DNA from 4 places in the Paenibacillus germinis genome. Region 4 is predicted to be linked to each of the others. Evidence: riboswitches for the same ligand, from Rfam matches in the RefSeq annotation. Region 4 holds a riboswitch; each other region holds the start of a gene.
What was found. Region 4 has a riboswitch for cyclic di-GMP ahead of GC102_RS34490 (response regulator). Riboswitches for the same ligand answer to the same signal wherever they lie in the genome.

Region 1: it holds a riboswitch for cyclic di-GMP, as region 4 does, so the genes downstream of both, GC102_RS32025 (PilZ domain-containing protein) here and GC102_RS34490 (response regulator) in region 4, are expected to answer to the same signal.
Region 2: it holds a riboswitch for cyclic di-GMP, as region 4 does, so the genes downstream of both, GC102_RS03215 (C40 family peptidase) here and GC102_RS34490 (response regulator) in region 4, are expected to answer to the same signal.
Region 3: it holds a riboswitch for cyclic di-GMP, as region 4 does, so the genes downstream of both, GC102_RS22575 (putative bifunctional diguanylate cyclase/phosphodiesterase) here and GC102_RS34490 (response regulator) in region 4, are expected to answer to the same signal.

Annotation. Positions count from the first base shown of each region.
Region 1 is NZ_WHOC01000164.1:54,500-59,352, forward strand. Features, by position in the region: gene prmC (peptide chain release factor N(5)-glutamine methyltransferase) at 1-576, opposite strand, end outside; gene prfA (peptide chain release factor 1) at 576-1,652, opposite strand; gene ychF (redox-regulated ATPase YchF) at 1,687-2,787, opposite strand; gene GC102_RS32025 (PilZ domain-containing protein) at 2,866-3,600, opposite strand; cyclic di-GMP riboswitch class I at 3,703-3,790, opposite strand; gene tadA (tRNA adenosine(34) deaminase TadA) at 4,069-4,506, shown strand; gene GC102_RS32035 (DUF1697 domain-containing protein) at 4,523-4,853, opposite strand, start outside.
Region 2 is NZ_WHOC01000019.1:194,538-199,390, reverse strand. Features, by position in the region: gene GC102_RS03225 (thiamine pyrophosphate-dependent enzyme) at 1-386, shown strand, start outside; gene GC102_RS03220 (hypothetical protein) at 457-750, shown strand; cyclic di-GMP riboswitch class I at 870-957, shown strand; gene GC102_RS03215 (C40 family peptidase) at 1,111-2,064, shown strand; gene GC102_RS03210 (ribonuclease H-like YkuK family protein) at 2,171-2,764, shown strand; gene GC102_RS03205 (ADP-heptose synthase) at 2,913-3,419, shown strand; gene GC102_RS03200 (phosphotransferase) at 3,444-4,472, shown strand.
Region 3 is NZ_WHOC01000119.1:55,805-60,657, reverse strand. Features, by position in the region: gene GC102_RS22585 (ABC transporter ATP-binding protein) at 1-752, opposite strand, end outside; gene GC102_RS22580 (BMP family lipoprotein) at 882-1,955, opposite strand; gene GC102_RS22575 (putative bifunctional diguanylate cyclase/phosphodiesterase) at 2,212-3,747, opposite strand; cyclic di-GMP riboswitch class I at 3,835-3,923, opposite strand; gene ilvA (threonine ammonia-lyase IlvA) at 3,986-4,853, opposite strand, start outside.
Region 4 is NZ_WHOC01000176.1:170,873-175,725, reverse strand. Features, by position in the region: partial or broken gene GC102_RS40440 (ABC transporter permease subunit) at 1-47, shown strand, start outside; gene GC102_RS34495 (HD-GYP domain-containing protein) at 172-786, opposite strand; gene GC102_RS34490 (response regulator) at 1,197-1,559, opposite strand; cyclic di-GMP riboswitch class I at 1,683-1,771, opposite strand; gene GC102_RS34485 (hypothetical protein) at 2,112-2,459, shown strand; gene GC102_RS34480 (ABC transporter substrate-binding protein) at 2,723-3,832, shown strand; gene GC102_RS34475 (nucleoside hydrolase) at 3,903-4,835, shown strand.

The DNA.
Region 1 (4,853 bases), on a different contig from region 4:
ATCCGGCGCGATCCGGCGCGCAATAAAGGGCTCGAGAAGATCGCCCTCGAGCCACTCCACCCGCGCAGCCACGCCGTGGCGCTGCGCATTCACGCGAGCCATCTCCAGCGCTGCCGCGGAGATGTCGCTGGCCGCCACGCGCCACGCAGGGCGCGCGTGTGCCACAGTCACCGGGATCGCTCCGCTCCCGGTGCCCACATCCGCAAGCAGCGGAGCGCCTTGCGGGAACAGACGCGAGCCCTCATGGAGCAAAGCTTCCACGAGCAGCTCCGTCTCCGGCCGCGGAATTAACACGGCCGGGCTAACCACAAAAGGAAGGCCGAAGAAATCCTGCTCGCCGATAATATACTGCACCGGCTCACCCGCGGCCTTCCGCTCCACTAGCTGGCGCCACGTTTCCGCCAGCTCCACAGGAAACTGTTCCGGAAAACGGAACAGCAGCTCCGTCCGACTGCAGCTGAGCAAGTGCTGCAGCAGCAATTCCACACAGGAAGCAGCCTCGGCCACACCGAGCTTCCCTAAAAAAGAAGAAGCCTCAACAAAGGCTTCTCTTAAACTCTTAGCAGCAGTCGACATCACATTGCCTGCTCCCCGTTATCCAAAGCATCGGACTGCGCTGCAATCGTGAGCGCCGAAACGATCTCTGCCATGTCACCATTAAGCACAGTTTCTAAGCGATGCAAAGTCAAACCAATACGATGATCGGTTATCCGGCTTTGCGGGAAGTTATACGTACGAATACGTTCGGAACGGTCACCCGTACCTACCTTGCTTTTACGCTCGCCCGCATATTTCGCTTCCTCTTCCTCACGCATTTTATCGGAAATACGTGTACGAAGCACGCGCAGCGCTGACTCTTTATTCGAGTTCTGCGATTTACCATCCTGACAAGTCGCTACGATACCCGTAGGTACATGCGTCACACGTACAGCGGATTTCGTCGTATTAACTGACTGACCGCCCGCTCCACTTGAACAGAACGTATCAACGCGAATATCCGCATCATGGATGACAATCTCAACATCTTCCGCTTCCGGCATAACCACTACCGTCGACGTTGAGGTATGGATACGTCCACTTGATTCCGTTACAGGAATTCGTTGTACACGGTGCGCCCCACTCTCATACTTCAACTTACTATAAGCGCCTTTACCAGTGATCATGAAAATAATCTCTTTAAACCCGCCCAAATCGTTCACAGAAGCATCGAGAATCTCCGTTCTCCATCCTTGCGCGTCCGCATAGCGCGTATACATCCGATACAAATCGCCCGCGAACAAAGCAGCTTCGTCGCCGCCTGCCGCACCGCGAATTTCGACGATTACGTTCTTATCATCATTAGGGTCTTTAGGCATCATGAGCATTCTAAGTTGTTCTTCCAACTTGGCAGATTGCTCGCTAAGCTCATCGATCTCCATTTTGACCATTTCACGCATTTCATCGTCCAGCTTTTCGTTTTGCATCACTTTGGCATCGGCCAGCTGTTCGCTCACACTCTTATATTCGTTATAAGCATCATATGCTTCTTGAAGATCAGATTGCTCTTTAGAGTATTCTCTAAGCTTCTTCGTGTCACTCGTTACATCCGGGTCACACAACAATTCGCTTAATTTATCATAGCGGTCCACAATGGACTGAAGTCGATCCAACATATAGGATCACTCCTTTCTTTACTTTTTTTATTAATTACACATTAAATCTGAAATGCATGACGTCCCCGTCATTCACCACATACTCTTTACCTTCGAGACGCACTTGGCCTTTTTCTTTCGCACCATTCATCGACCCTGCAGCTGCCAAATCATTATAAGAGACGACTTCAGCACGAATAAAACCACGTTCGAAATCGGTATGAATAACACCAGCCGCTTGAGGAGCTTTCGTTCCCTTGCGGATTGTCCATGCTCTTACTTCCTGCACCCCAGCTGTGAAATACGTGTACAAGCCAAGTTTTCTATAAGCTGCTTTAATCAATCTATTCAAGCCGGACTCTTGAAGTCCCAACTCTTCGAGGAACATCGCTTTTTCTTCATCTTCCAACTCGGCGATTTCGGATTCAACCTTCGCACTGATCGACACCACTTCGTTGTTTTCGCTCTCAGCAAATTCTTTCACAATTTTCACAAAAGGATTTTCATCTGCTGTTGCTACTTCATCTTCACTTACGTTTGCCGCATAAAGCACGGGTTTCATGGTCAATAAATGAAGGTCGCGCACGAGAAGTTTCTCATCTTCGCTGAGATCCAGACTGCGTGCCGGTTTATCTGCATAAAGCGCTTCTTTAATACGCTCTAAACACTCCACTTCAGCAACAACCTTTTTGTCGCCGCCCTTGAGGTTTTTGCGTGAACGCTCGATCTTCTTCTCTACCGACTCAATATCTGCCAAAATCAATTCAAGATTAATCGTTTCGATATCGCCGATCGGGTCAACTTTACCGGAAACGTGAGTAATATTATCATCTTCAAAACAACGAACAACATGCACAATGGCATCCACTTCACGAATGTGTGCCAAAAATTTATTTCCAAGCCCTTCGCCTTTGCTCGCACCCTTTACTAAACCCGCAATATCAACGAATTCAAAGGCTGTCGGGACAATGCTCTTAGGCACAACGATCTCTACCAGCTTCTGCAATCTCTCGTCTGGTACTTCAACTACCCCAACATTCGGATCGATCGTACAAAACGGATAATTCGCAGATTCTGCCCCCGCCTGTGTAATTGCATTAAACAATGTCGATTTTCCTACGTTCGGTAGACCGACGATACCTGCTTTCAAAGCCATTGTAGTTACAACTCCTTAATTTTCGAAAATCATCCTTCTTATTATATAGCACTTGGAACTCAAAAAAAAGCCTGAAGGCTATTGATTCGCCGCAGACTTTTTTTCCGTTGCTTTTTTAAATTGCGCTTCCCGCTTCTGTACGAAGTAAGTTTCGATCTGATTCGTAAGGATAAAACCCCTTAGCGCATTGGTTTTTTCCTGCGGAATGTCGATATAACTAGCCCCATAATAGAAATCATTTTCAACCTTTTCTTTTCTTACAATTTCCATCGAACAAGTCATCGTAAAGCCCAAATCCAGCTCAACTTCGAGGTGGGAATGCTTTTGAACGATCTTATCAACCATAGAATTATCATTAATGGTAAATCCTAAGCCGTTAATGGATATATTTTTGATTGAAATACCAAGTGGGTTTTCAAAGTGATGTTTATTCCTTTTATTCATATCCTGAAGTCCGAATAAGAGACCTGTATGTTTCACATCCACACGAGGGAATTCCCTTTTTTCTGCAAATTTCTTGCGATTTTCAGGTGGATTAATGACAATGACGGAGCCGAATTCTTTGGCAACAACGGTTGTATTCATCACAAACAAGCCGGATTTGGTATAAACCGTCATTTTCGCTTTATCACCAAGTTGAAAGACATCGTATTCCGGTAGTTCCACCTCAATAATGTCTCCGAGTGCATAAGTTAGTACGCCAGTGGCTACGAAATCATCCTTTCCCAATACAGCCTTACTATCGATTAGTACATCAGCGTCATATCCCTCCTTGCTTCCGTAATATTTCATGATGTTATACCCGTTGGCCATTATAATTAACACCTCTCCCTTTACCCAAGTTATTCCCTATATAAAAATAAACTGCCCCTTATGAAGGAGCAGCCTATTACCTTAATCAAGAAAGCATCGATTTTCGGTAACCAGGCTGCCATAGTTCCAAAGGAACCGTAGACCCTTAGCTTTGCGTCCTTGCTTTTCAACAAGTTTGCCATTTTCGAACCTTGCTATTTACTTCTACCTATCACGTTCTATATGGTCTAAAAGACCTACTAATATCTATCATTATACCTAGCACAGTTGCTATTATCAACAAAATTCCTTGCATAGCTGATCATTTTGTTGTATGTAATGTAGAAAGATTAAATATCCACAGCTTTTTAAGTTATCCACAAAGCTATCCACAGGTTGTTAACAACGGAATGAATGTTCGATTGTTATGCACATGTGGATAAAAATATATTAGCGAGGTGTCCCCCTGTGGATGAACATATCCCCTGGATGAAAGAAGCGATTCAAGAGGCTCTCAAAGCCGAAGCTATCCGAGAAGTACCGATTGGAGCGGTCGTTGTCCACCAAGGTCAAATCATCGGCCGCGGCTACAATTTGCGTGAAACAACCCTAGATCCTCTCGCTCATGCCGAAATGATCGCCATCAAACAAGCGAGCGAACATCTGGGGGCCTGGCGGCTTTTGGATTGCCAGCTCTACGTCACCCTAGAGCCTTGCCCAATGTGTGCGGGTGCGATTGTCCAATCGCGGATTCCTCAGGTCATCTACGGCACCATTGATCCGAAGGCCGGCTGTGCCGGAACGCTCATGAATTTGCTGCAGGAGGACCGGTTCAATCACCGAGTCGATGTCATTAGCGGCGTTTTGCAAGAAGAGTGTTCAACGATGCTTACCCAATTTTTCCGTAAATTACGCGGTAAAGCTTAGAAGTCCTGCTTTACTTCTAACTCTGCATCGCCGATGCCAACTCAGCCAGTTTGTTCATCGTATTCCAATTGCGTGTTGTCGCCGTATCCCCAAGCTTCTGGATATTGCTCGCAAGTTTCGAATCCAGAACGCTTTGACGAAATAGATAATAAATCTCACGCCCATTGATCTGGAATTCATCGACATCGCTTACTCCTTTGGATAAGATGTCGGCGGTTTGTTGCGGAGGATATTCCGATAGCACAGAAATTTGTATCGTTTCGCCTTCTAATAAAGCATCCACTTCATATGGACAAGTCGCAAGAATCTGCGCCAGCTCCTCTACCGTACGCAAAATGACGGAAGGT
Region 2 (4,853 bases), on a different contig from region 4:
GGTCGGAAGCGTATCCGCAGGATCTTGTGAAGAAGGCCGCGAAAGCACAATGGTACGCCCAAAATGAGGGATTGGTGTATGGGAAAATTCTCATTGCCTGTCCGCTCAATTGGCTGTCTGATGACCAGGAGGGCTCCAATATCGTCGGAGCTGCGGTAGATTCCTGCTTCTTCCCGCTCTATGAAGTGGAGCACGGGGTTACGTCAATCACGTATAATCCGGAGGATAAGAGCAAGAAGATTCCACTATCGGATTGGCTCAAGACGATGGGGAAAACGAAGCATATGACGAAGCCTGAATATGAGGGTTCCCTGAAATCATTCGAAACGGAAGTCGAACGTCGTTGGAATATGTTAAAAGCCAAGCATGAGAATGCTTATTTATAAGTCGTCATCATAAAAATGAAGGCACATTCACCTCTGTGGTGAACGTGCCTTTTTATCGGAGGAATGAAAGATGCCCTATGTGTTGCAGCACAAAATATCGCAGCAGATTTTCACATGTACACTTGTCAATCACTACGGTTTAGCCTATTATGGCGTTAAATTTTGGCCGGAATTAGAAGAGGCTGAGCAGCAAATTCCTGCTTTTCTGCACAGCATGGAGGGAATGGAGCCGGATGCATGGCATGTGACTGAGCTCGAGGAAGGGGAAATGAAGCTCTGCAATGTGAAGTTGAAAAATGACCCTAATTTGCAAGTGTTTTGGCCTCAAACACGAAAACCGGAAGTCCGTAAACTGGAAAAATAAACCGTGACGTCAATAGGTACGCAGCCACTATGAGTACGACAAGAAACGCAACCTTTCGCCTATATTCGTGAAGAATCCCCTCAAACTATAATAAGGATGCGAAAGAAAAAATTAACATCACAACGAAATGGCAAACCGATCGAAAGTTTGGGACGCAAAGCTACAGGGGCTCTCGAGCCATAGGCACAGTGCTAGCCAGCCGCCAAATGCGATGGGAACCTTCTACAAGAAGAGGATGACCCAGCTGAGGCAAACGGGTCATTCTTTTTACGATATAGAGGAGGTGTCAAGTTCAAATTATCCATTTCGTCAGTGAATCAGATACATCTAGAGCGAAATCAACCTATGGAGGAAGACACGATGAGAAAATGGACAATGGTTATCGGAATGCTTGTTTTAGCGCTTACTTTTGTAGTCCCTGCAGCCATTCAGGCAAATGAGGGGATAACGACAAAGGCACAAATTGTTTCGGGGGTAAGTTTCAGGGATCAAGCTAGTACTTCAAGCAATGTTATACGTTTATTGAAAGCAAACGAAATTGTCACCGTCACGGATTATGTAACGACGAATTGGTATCAAATTAAAGATGCTCACGGTGTGAGCGGCTATGTTTCAACGAATAGCAAATACATAAAAATAACTAGCAATGCGGAAATCATCTATGGCGTAAACTTTCGCACACTTCCAGCATCTGAGTCCGGTTCCAAGGTTATTCGGATGCTTAGTAGAGGGGAGGACATCCTCGTAACAGCAAAAGTCAATGACAGCTGGTATAAAATTCAAGACGCTAATGGAACTAGCGGGTATGTAAGCACAAATAGTAAATACATAAGCACTGATTTCTCAGTCATCAAACCCAATCTACCTCTCGCCGAAAAAATTGAAGCCGTTATTGCAGCTGGCCAAGTTTACTTAGGCACTCCTTATGAATTTGGTTCTGAACGCAACGATACCACGACCTTCGATTGCTCGGATTTCATTCAAACGATGTTCTGGGATGCTCTACGATTCTCCGTACCTAGCGATTCACAAGCACAAGGCAACTATGTTAAATCGTTAGGTCCTGTTAGGAAGGATTGGGCAAGTTTGAAACGTGGAGATCTGATGTTCTTCAGCAGCTACAAAGGGAGTAAAGCATCAGATTATGATAACGTGAACGTTCTTACAGAACCGATCACGCATGTTGGACTTTATTTAGGAAATGGGAATATACTGCATACGTATTCGATCGAATCCGGTGGAGTTCGTACGGATACGATCGATGGGAAGCAATGGGAAAATCGATTTTTGTTCGGCGGCAGTGTTTTACGATAAGTGATGGTTCGATCAGAGGAATTTTGCCATATACTATAGATAGGGGCGGATGCAGCTTCAGCATCCGCTTCTTCCTCATTCTAAGGAGAAAGGAAGAACCTTATCTTTGAAACCTTTGACGACGACCCATCCACTGGAATTTCGGAACACAACGGAAAGAGGACTTAACCTAGATACCGTACACGATCGTATTCTACAATTCATGCGTCACGACCCCGTAGCAACCTACAAATTTATTATTGGTACGGATTGTCAGGTACACACAGGTCATACGAAATTCATTACCGGTGTAGTTATCCAGCGGTTAGGAAAAGGAGCGTGGGCGTGTTATCGTCAAGTCATCGTTCATCGGGCCCTACATTCGATTAAGGAAAAGCTTTCGATGGAAACTGCTTTGAGTGAAGAGATTGCCATGTATTTTGATGAGTCTAAGCGTCAGGATATGGAAAACATTATTCTTCCACATCTGTATCAAGGTGCTTCCTTCGACATGTTTATTCATATTGATGCCGGTGACGATGAAAATAAGAACAGGACAGCTAAATTCGTCCAAGAAATGGTGCGTAGAGTGGAATCTGTCGGTATGGTTCCTGTTATTAAACCAGATTGTTATGTAGCTTCGGCCTATGCCAATCGTTTTTCGAAGAAGCCGTATCAGCCAATTTATGAGAATCATGAGGTCATCGATGGCATCCTATAAGAGAAATAGAAACCGTTAGTTCGAATTGGTCACCTCGATCATAAGAACTGACGGTTTTGTTTGGCCCAAGAAGGTTGTGAAAAGAGGATTCCTCAGCTTCTTAGCGAAATAATGCTTTTACAAGGTTAGAGAGAAAGGGGAGAACAAGATGAGCAAAACATTTATAATAGAAGCCGTTATGCTAGCGGTGCATGGTCAATTAATGCTGCCTGGGCAGCCTGTTACTTATGTGATACCTTATACCAGCATTCAGGAGTTATACGAGCTTCAGACAGGCTCTGAGCCGATTATGTTAGAGGAAGAAGACGATGGTTTCGTTAAGCAAATGATTGGTGAGCTGATTGCTTTCTTCGAAGAAGCGTTTAATAAGAAAAAAATTGAAAAAGCATTAACTGTTCCATGGCGGAAAAGCCCACCTTTGCCAATTAATGAGCATGTCACCTTGATGGTTGTATTTGCGATTGACAATGAAGAGTATGGGGACAATTTCGACCCGATTGAAACCGAATTAATTCTGACGTCGATCAAAGAACAGGCTGCTCTGCTAACTGACCAGCTAGATTTCATTGAACGTATGGTTCAAGCAGGAATTCCAGTCGAAGCTTATGACGTAGAGGATTTTGAATTTGCGGTAGAAGGTGACAATCAGGTTTAGAAAGAGGAGTTGAGGAATGCAATTATGCGTGTCAAAGATCAAGAGGAGCAATTAACCTCACTGCCAACATACTGGTTTCCAGCTCAAACATGGTCCATGCGTGTTGGCGCGGGAGGTATGAATAATACAACTCGGTTCGTAGACGTGGAAGGTACTTCCTATGTTCTTCGATTGTACGAAACTCATCGTGACATGGACAAAATAATTTTCGAGCATAGTGTTCTTTTGGCTTTAGATAAAGAAAAAGATAAGCTTCCCTTTCGTGTGCCTGTGCCCGTAGAGCTACCAGCTGGGGGAACTGTTGTTCGATTAGACGCTAAGGAAGGCAAACTGGCTGCCTTATTTACGTACACAGATGGCTGCAATCCTACTTGGGGGAATACGCATCAACTGCAGCAATTCGGAGTAGCTGTCGGAAAGCTGTCATCTGCTCTGGCTGCGATTTCCATGGAACTTGAACCTGTCTACCCACCTTACTATGAAATTGAACATATCCATCCCCGCTGCACGCCAGATGCGATTCAAGAGTTCTGTCTTCATCCACCAGAACCATTCAGGAAGCAGCGCGATGAGCTTTCCTATATATTTGGACGATTTGCTGCTTTTTATAAGGCAATTCCTGATCTTCGGAAGCTTCCACATCAACTCGTTCATGGTGATATCAACGGGTCTAATATGCTGGTTAATGCCGATGGTCAAATTACGGCCGTACTTGATTTTGAATTCGTAACGCTAGATGTTCGAGTGATGGAGCTAGCGGTCTGCTTATCAGATCTTATCGATCCCACTCTACCGTTAGAAGAATTGCGACGCAATTGTACTGCCTTTTATAAGGGGTATGGCCAATCGATTCATTTGAGAGAGGAAGAAATTGTATTGTTGCCTCTTCTGATCGAGCTTCGTCGGTTGGATGTATTTATCCATTTTCTGGGAAGATATTTAGATGGTGTGGATGCTCAAGGGGTGCTCGTTGATATTATTCATAACACATTTGACAAAACGAAGTGGCTGCAAATGAATGGCTCGGAGCTTGTGCTTACTTTGCTCAAATAGCATGCGTGAAGATGGGGTAATCGTACAAGCGATAGTTCTCTGGATGGAATACCATATAGCACCAATTGAAAAGGTGGTGTTTAGGTATGCCTAAAGGTGTTTATCTGGGCAATGTTCTTGCTATGCCTAACTGTGGTCGTTTTTGCCGTAATGTGTGTACGCGATTATTTGTAGTTGGGCGAAATCAATGTATTGCGGATTGTCTGAGGTGTGGTGGATTGCGCGGAAGTGCAAAGTCCACTGTGAAATCAAAAGGAAAAATGGCTCACAAATCAAAACGTAAATGTCATTGCGGCTGTGGCAAATGTAAATAAATTTGAAATAACTGTCGAAGGAATTCGGCAGTTTTATTTCTGATTGTAGGTAAAATAAATGCATGAC
Region 3 (4,853 bases), on a different contig from region 4:
TGCTTGTTCACTTTGAAGGAGACGTCGCGCCCGACCATCTTCTCCGCCAGAATCTGTGGATTCGTCTTCGAAATTTCGAGCGAATCAATCACTTTGCCCCGACGAATGATCGTCACAGTATCAGCAATCTCCATAATTTCTTTCAGCTTATGTGTAATGAGAATGATGGATTTGCCCTCTTGGACAAGATTGCGCATAATGACCATCAATTCACTAATCTCTTGCGGCGTTAGTACAGCTGTAGGTTCATCAAAAATAAGAATATCGGCGCCGCGATACAGCGTTTTCAATATTTCTACACGCTGCTGCATGCCGACGGAGATATCTTCAATTCTCGCTTTTGGATCCACACGCAAACCATATTGCTCCGATAACTTGCGTACTTTGTCTTGCGCTGTTTTGTAATCGATTTTCGACCCTTTTTTGGGCTCCATGCCCAAAATGATGTTTTCTGTCACAGTAAATGGCTGAACCAGCTTGAAGTGCTGATGCACCATACCAATGCCAAGCTCGATAGCACGATTCGGGCTATCAATAAACACTTCCTTGCCTTGCACTTTAATGTTACCTTCATCCGGCTGATAAAGTCCGAACACAATGTTCATTAGTGTTGATTTACCCGCACCATTTTCGCCAAGTAAGGCATGAATTTCACCCTTCATCAGCTTTAAACTAATGGCATCATTCGCCACTATGCCTGGAAACCGCTTCGTAATGTTGCTAAGCTCAACAACAGGGACTACTTCACTCATCAGATCACCCTAAGGATCAATTTTTTTAATTACCTCTAAAACTAAAGAACAAGGCTAGTTATTATAACTAGCCTTGTTTGAACAGAAGCAAACCTATCGTTCGTAACCGCAACGCCTTTTATACCTAAATTAAGGTTTTTCAGGAACTTTGATTTCGCCGCTAATAATTTTTGCTTTGAACTCGTCAACTTTTTTCAAAATTTCAGGTGTTACGTTTTTCTTGGATGTTTCAGGAAGGCCTACGCCGTCGTCTTTCAAACCAAGTGTAACCACTTTACCACCTTGGAATTTGTTGTCGATGATGTCTTTGGAAACACGAACAACTGCTGTGTCGACACGTTTCAACATGGAAGTCAGTGTAACTTCATCGCCGAACTCAAGGGATTGGTCTTTATCTACGCCGATAACCCAAACCTTTTTACCGTTTTTCGCGCGGTCTTTCGCTTCGTTGAATACACCATTACCTGTGGAACCAGCTGCGTGGAAAATAACATCAGCGCCATCGTTGTAGATCGTAGCTGCTGCTGCTTTACCAAGGTCTGGCTTGTCAAAAGCGCCTGTATAGTTAATTTGAACTTTAGCATTTGGATTAACCGCTTTAACGCCAGCTACGAAACCAGCTTCAAAACGTTTGATAACCGGGATGTCGATACCGCCAACGAAACCGATTTTGTTTGATTTTGTTGTTAAACCTGCAACTACCCCAACAAGGTAAGATCCTTCTTGCTCAGAGAATGTTACGGATTCTACGTTCGGAGCTTCAACGACATTATCAATGATCGCTAATTTAGCATTTGGGTTTTGTGTTGCTACTGTTTTTAGTGCATCGCCCATCAAGAAGCCGATACCCCAAGTCAGGTTGTAGCCGTCTTTAACGAACTGGTTTAAGTTAGGCGTGTAATCTGCATCGCCTTTACTTTCAAGGTTTTTCACTTTAACGCCTGTTTGTTTCTCAAGTGCCTTCAAACCTTCCCATGCACTTTGGTTAAAAGATTTATCGTTGACGCCACCAATATCGGTAACCATTCCGATTTTGAAGTCTTTACCGCTATTGTTGCTTGGCGCTGCCGATGCTGTTGCTGCTGCAGAAGTAGCTGGAGTTGCTGAAGCCGCCGGTTTCGTTTCTTCTTTTTTGGCACAGCCGGAAAGAGCCAATGCAGAAACCGTTACAGCCATAAGAGCTGTTGAAAGCATTTTCTTCATCATTATTACCCCCATAGAATCATTTAATTTAAAACCATGAAATCTTACATTGTAGGTTGACCAAAATTAGTTAAATTATGTAAGACTGGCTATAGATGAGTGTATCATTTTGAAACCCAAGATAAAAGCGATACACCAGCAAAATAACATAATTCGTTATGTCATACAAGTTGACATGGTCTTTTTGTAAGCCCATACAATATAGGTTCCAAGCCCCAATTATTTATTATACTACCACTGGTTAATAAAATCTAGATTACCCTTTGTTAATTTTATCGTTCATAAGTCTCAGGAATTGTTCGGGTCCTAAAGGGCTACTAAACAGCATTCCTTGCACTTCCGTACACTGCAAAAGTCTTAAGTGCTCCAGTTGTTCTTCTGTTTCAACACCCTTTGCAATTAAGTTTAGACCTAGGCGGTGAGCCATGCGAATAATGGCAGCAGCCAGCAGCTGATTCTCATCGTCGTCTACCAAATCCCGGATCAATGTGCTATCCAATTTAACACTATCGAGCGGCATACCTTCGAGCCCGCTTCGTGTAAATAGGCCTGTACACAAGTCATCCATAACGATACGAACACCGAATTTCTTTAGCAGAATCAATTTCTCGCTAGCCTCTTGTACATTGGAAGATGTGATACTTTCCGTAAGGTCCAGTTCCACCAACATAGGATCAACACCTGTTTCTTTCAAAACAACAGCAATTTCCTCCATAAAATGCTCATCTTTAAATTGCGAAGCCGTTACTGATAGGGTCATTCTCAGCGGTGTGTAGCCCTCGTCCTGCCAGACTCTCATCTGTCTGCACGCCGTTCGTACAGCCCATTTCCCGATGGGTATCATGAACCCCATTTCCTCGGCCGCTTTCTTCCAATCCATGCTAGGTGCGAGGTCGTCCCCCTTGCTCCAATGAATGATCGCTTCCATTCCGATTAATTTCCGGTTTGTTATTTCATATTGAGGCTGATATAGGATTTCGAATTGATTGTTATCTAAGGCCGATCGAAGCTCTTTCTCCATGTGAGCTTTGCTCTTCACCATGGCATCGATGTCAGAGGCATAGAATTGGAACTGGTTATGTCCCCGGTTCTTGGCCGCATACATCGCTTCATCTGCATACGCCATAAGCTGCTCAGGCAGCTTACCGTCTAACGGATACAGCGCTATCCCTATACTAGCTGTTATGGTTACTGGCATTCCATCAAGGATAAAAGGCTTTTCCAGAGCCATTTGAATTCGGGAAGCTACAACTCTTGCATCTTCAGGCTTTGCAAAAGATTCTAGTAATATAGTAAACTCGTCGCCACCTTGACGGTACACCGTATCGGATCCACGCAGGCAGCCCAGCAAACGTTCTGCTGCAAGGCGAATTAAACGATCACCATAGGCATGACCTAATGAATCGTTGACATCCTTGAATCTGTCCATGTCCAAGAACATAACAGCCGCCAGTTGTTCATTACGCTGCGCATGCAGGAGCGCTCGCTCCAATCGGTCATTAAACAATCGGCGATTGGGTAATCCCGTCAATGTATCATGATAGGCCAGAAAGGCTAGTTGTTTACTCTTTTCTTCCTCTTCTTTACTAATAAGAAGCAGTTTTCGGACACTCTTCGCAAAAAATAGACAGATTAGTGCTTGAACAAGCACACTAATGAAAACGTAAGGCGAAAAGGAGAAAGAAGAAGCAGCAAGTAGATTAACGGTCAACAAAAAGAAGCCCAGCACGCCCAAATAGACCAACGTTTGCGCTTTCATATGCTGTATCCAATTAGAAAATATGCCTCTCATTCTTGAACCTCCTTATTTGATATGAAAAAAACGGCTATTCCAAATCGGAATAGCCGTAGGTGTACCTGTTTAGGTAAACTGCAACCTGTCGGCAGCCCAGCCATCATTGTTGCGAGGGCAACCTTAGATCTGCAGCTTTGCGTCCTTACCTTTCGATAAGTTTGCCTTTTACGATATTAAGGGAATAAATGGGACTAATTAACTATATCATATTCATTCCACGTTTGGCTATTTTTCCTTAAATAAGCAAGTTAAATAGCTTGGGGTCCTTATTTATTTCTATATAGCCATAATCTTTCTGGGATAGGCGCTCAATAAGCCCCTCATAATCATCTTTATTTTTGAGTTCAATGCCGACCAGCGCCGGGGCATCGTCCCGGTTATTTTTTTTCGTATACTCAAACCGTGTTATGTCGTCTGTAGGTCCCAAAACTTCTTCCAGAAATTCGCGCAATGCCCCAGCACGCTGCGGGAAATTAAGAATAAAGTAGTGCTTCAAGCCTTCATACACGAGCGATCTCTCTTTAATCTGCTGCATACGGTCAATGTCATTGTTGCCGCCGCTTATGATACAGACCACATTCTTACCGCGAATCTGCTCCCGATAGGCATCGAGTGCTGCAACCGGGAGTGCGCCAGCGGGCTCTATAACAATCGCGTTATTGTTGTAAAGCTCCAGAATGGTTGTACATTCTTTTCCGGAAGGGACAATTACGATATCCTCCAGCTTTTCTTTGCAAATGTCAAAAGTAAGCTCGCCGACCTGCTTCACGGCAGCACCGTCTACGAACTTCTCGATCGTGGATAAGGTTACTACCTTCCCCTGCTTGAGCGCTTCCGTCATGCTTGCCGCTCCTTCTGGCTCAACACCGATGATGCGCGTTCGTGGAGAAACACTATCCACATAGGTCGCAACTCCCGCTACCAGGCCGCCTCCGCCAATCGTTGCGAAGATAAAGTCAGGAGATTCGGGCATTTGATTCAATATCTCGAGGCCAACCGTGCCTTGACCGGCAATCGTGCGGACATCATCGAAAGGGTGTATGAACACCTTATTCTCTTGAGCACAGTAAGCTTTGGCATGGTTAGAGGAATCATCGAATGAA
Region 4 (4,853 bases):
ACGGATGTGGTCCGATCACCATCTATACGCGGATTATTCTGCCTTTGACCAGCCATCGACACTACAACGTTATATTGTCGAAGGTATTGCGACGTCTGGAATCAAATAAGGTAATTTCAATAAAAACCAGGAAATAACACTTTAGTTTTTGTGTTACTACCTGGTTTTTGTCTATTTTTCTCTATTTAAGATCCCAATAAAGAGATCAGCTATATGTGGATCGAATTGTAAACCTTTATTTTTACTAATTTCGCTAATAGCTAATTCTTTATTCAGAGGTTCCCTATAAACACGTGTAGATGTCATAGCATCATAAGAATCTGCAACAGCCATGATGCGAGCGTATAAAGGGATTTCTTCACCTTTTAAACCTTGTGGGTACCCTGTTCCATCATATTTTTCATGATGATATAGAACAATATCCAATATTCCGTTTTTGTTGAATTCAGTTATATGTTTAATTGTTTCGTAGCCGATGACCGGGTGTTTTTGAATAACTTTGAACTCCTCATCCGATAATCGTCCTGTTTTTGAAAGTATATATTCGGGTACACCGATTTTGCCTATATCGTGTAGTAAGCCGCCAACATAAATAGCATCACATTGCTCACTAGAAAGTTTCATCTCATTAGCGATTTTTAAAGCATAACTAGCTACTTTCTCAGAATGTCTTGCTGTGTATGTATCTCTTGAATCTAAGGATTTCGTTAGAGCTGAGATCAAGTCAAAAGTGACTTTTCTCTTTTTCTGGTAATTATTTTCCATCCTAGCCGCAATAAGGGTCATGATCACATACACACACCAGAGAGAAATGAACGAATCCATGGGAGGGAATTGTTTGAATTCTACATAGGACCTCAACAAAACTACCATTGTACAAAGAATGATTAGAAAGACCAGCGGTTTATTCGAAAAGCCGATGCCCAAGAATATAACAGATAGTAGATAGAAAGCATATATATCAAACTCTGGAAAAATAAATACATGTAAAACCGTCATCAGTAGTAGAGTTAGAATGAATCCGTATCGAAATACATAATCACGGCTAAAATATGTGATTACTCTTTCTTTAGATCGTAAATGCATGGGAAATTCCGCCTAACTGTTTAAGTATGTGAATTGCTAAGGTTTTATTATAATGTGGAGGTCCAAAAAGTGGAATGGCGAGGCATTCAGGTGGAGATCTTTGTGGGCATTCACGTATTCAGTACTTTTTTTACAGCTTCAGCTACCCTGTCTTTATCAAAAGGCTTCACAATAAAATCTCTAGCGCCAAGGTTAATGGCTTCAATGACAAAGGATTGTTGCCCCATTGCTGAGACCATAATGATCTTTGAATCGCTCTTGTAACTTTTAATTTCCTTTAATGCAGTAATACCATCCATCTCGGGCATTGTAATATCCAACGTAATGATGTCAGGTGAATGTTGTAAAAACAGAGAGATTGCCTCAAGTCCATTCGATGCTTCGGCTACAATTTCATGCCCTAATTCTAAGAGGATATTCTTAATCATCAATCGCATAAAGATAGAATCATCTACAACCATTAGTTTCGCCATTTTAATTATCACCTTTCAGGGGGACTTTCTACCTAGCTATTTACTGTTATAGATGGCTACCCGTTACATAAGGAAAACTCCCCTTATAAGAAGAATAAGGGGAGTTGTGGATATGTCCCTTCCTTCGGTAACTGGCAAGCATAGCGAAGTATTTCGCCTTAGCTCCTTTAGCTTTGCGTCACTAATTTTCATTAGCTTTGCTCTTATCGTTTAACAGAAGAATTACGATTTATTCATTTATTCTAAAGTATAGCACTCTTAATACTAGTAATAAAGTACTAGTATTAAAGTTGCGGTGAGACTGCCCTTGATTTGTGTTAACCAAGTAAGTGTTATGCTGCCTGAGCGTTTTTTTACGTTTATCTGTCACTACGATCAAGCAATATTTGTAAGACATTCGGGAAATTGGATCATTTAGATGTGTTGTAGGTCAATAACGCCCTTTTTCAGTGAGAAAGACGAACGATTCTCTTGATTAATTCTGAAATCCTATGTATTATTAAGATAGATTTTAACGCATAAGGGTTGATAATTGATCTTGAAGGTGATTCCATGCCACAACTAGATTCTAATGAATACAAGAAGAAGCTGTGTCACCTCTATAACGAAATCTCCAAAGAGTTGTTCGGGTTTGGCACAACACTGCTGAAGGTTTCCATTGATCAAAACATTATTACTTTTCATGCCAAGCACCGCCGCTCACCACGTTCAACCGCATTAGAGGGCGAGGCGCCAACGCTCAAACACGAAGTCGATTTTTATATGTCCTCTATATACAAGAAGAGAATCCGGGACAGGCTGGAGCAAGAACTTGGCTTATCCATGGATGCCGTATTAAGGGACTATGATCCGCCGACGCAATGGGCAATCACGAACATTATTCTTAAACAAACCGAATAGTTTAGTCGGGCGGTGTTCTCTTTTGATTTATCTTAAGAGGAAACCACATGTATACCAATAGATGTCACTTTACATTGTTTACAATGAAGAGTGCTCTTGATTAGAAGCTTCTTTCTATCAAGGGTACTTTTCTTTTTTTTGTATAGCTGGATTTAAGGCGAAACGCGCATATATCTGGGGTCTTGAGTAATACTAGTAAAAATTTAACAGGGGATTCACGCATTAAAATCATACATGATAAAACTTGGGAGGACGATGAAATGATGAGACAAAAAATGGTTCGTGGTTTAATTTCTTTATCTGTAGTAGGACTAGCCTTGACAGGTTGCGGCACAGCGCCAGCGAAGGACCAGGGTAATACAAGTGGAGCTACAACAGCACCCACAGCAGCTGCCACAGCGGCATCCAAAGGGGAACCTACAACATTAATCATTTCCACCTGGGGTTTTGCGGATGATTTCTTTAAGAAAGAAGTGTACGCACCATTTGAGAAAGAACATAATGCTAAGATCGTTCTAGAAATAGGCAACAACGCAGAACGTTTGAACAAAGTGAAACAAGGCAGCTCTAGTGTGGATCTCATTTATTTATCCGACTATTACGCACAACAAGGAATTGAAGCTGGACTGTTCGATAAGATCGACCGCAGTCGTATTCCAAACTTGAAAGACATTTATGATTTGGCTAAGGCGCCACTAGGTGAAGATTACGGTCCTGCGTACACGGTAGGTCGATTGGGTATTGCCTACAATCCGAAAGCAACTACCAAAGAGATCAAGTCATGGAGCGACCTCTGGAGCCCTGAGCTTTCCAAGAAGCTGACACTTCCTAACATCACGTCAACAACAGGTCCAATGGTTTTGGATGCAGCATCTGTTGTCGCGGGTAGCACGACGTTTAATGAGGATCAAGCTTTCGCAAAGGTTAAGGAAGTGAATAAAGGAGTCGTTAAATACTACGGCCAAACTTCCGAATTCGTTAACATGTTCTCGCAAGGGGAAATTGCAGCTGGACCTATCATGGAAATGTATGTGAAGGATTTGAAAGCGGCTGTTCCAGAAACGAAGTTCGTCTCCCCGCAAGAAGGAGCTTACGCCGTTATGAACACGGTCAACGTGATTAAAGGAAGTAAAAATAAGCAGCTTGCTGAAGATTTCATCAACTGGCATTTGAGCAAGGAAGTACAGGAGAAATCAGCAAAAGCAAAAGTAGATTCACCTGTAAATACGACACTTCAGCTATCGCCTGAAGAAGCTACGGGGATTACCTATGGCGCTGACGTCGTGAGTAAACTTCGCAAATTGGATATGAAATTCGTCAATCAGAATCTCAAAGCATGGATTGCCCGTTGGAACAAGGAAGTTGCTCAATAATTAATATCAATCAAGGGTATATGCTGATATACCCTTGATTTCTTCAATAGGACTTAAAGGGGGCTTAGTCATGAAAAAGAAGGTCATCCTAGATGTAGACACGGGTGTGGATGATGCGCTAGGTATTCTGTTGGCCGTCCGCAGCGGAGAGATGGATGTTCTCGGAATTACAACCGTGAATGGCAATGTTTCGCTGGACCAAGCGACCAAGAATACATGTAAGATCCTCCAACTGCTTGGGATGGAAGAGAAGATTGCTGTCGTTAAAGGGGCAGACAAGCCTTTGATGCGAGCTTCTCACTTTGAGCATCATGTCCACGGAAATGACGGGCTTGGCGGCGCTTTAAGCGATATGTCAGTTCATATGCAGACGACCGCTGGACATGCCTCCGATTTTATTGTGGAACAAGTGCGGAAGCACGTCGGAGAAGTCACTTTGGTTATGACCGCGCCGCTAACGAATCTGGCTTTGGCGGTTATGAAGCATCCTGATCTGATTCATCAGGTCAAGGAAGTGATTGTGATGGGGGGCGTCGTTCAAGGCTTCGGCAATGTAACACCTACGGCGGAGTACAATATGTACGTCGATCCGGAAGCTGCGAAGATCGTTTTCCAGGCAGGTTTTCCATCCTTAACCCTTGTAGGGTTGGATGTGACACGTAAAGCGCTGCTGACTGAAGAACATATCCGTGAGCTAGGAGATTCTCCCATAGCCCGATATGTTCAGGAAAGCACCGCGAATTACATGAAGCGTTACTATGAACGCAACGGGGTTCGGGCTTGTGCGCTTCATGATCCACTTGCAGTTGGAGTGGCTCTGAATAAACAGCTTGTCACGACACGCCATTATTACGTTGATGTCGAAACCCGAAGTGAGCTGTGCGACGGGCAAACCGTATGCGATTTCCAGAACCGCTTGTCCAAAGAGGCAAATGTTCATGTGTGTACGGAAGTATCGGCTGATGAATTCCTCCAGCTTTTTATACACGCGCTGCGTGCCTAGCGAACCCAGGAACAGGAG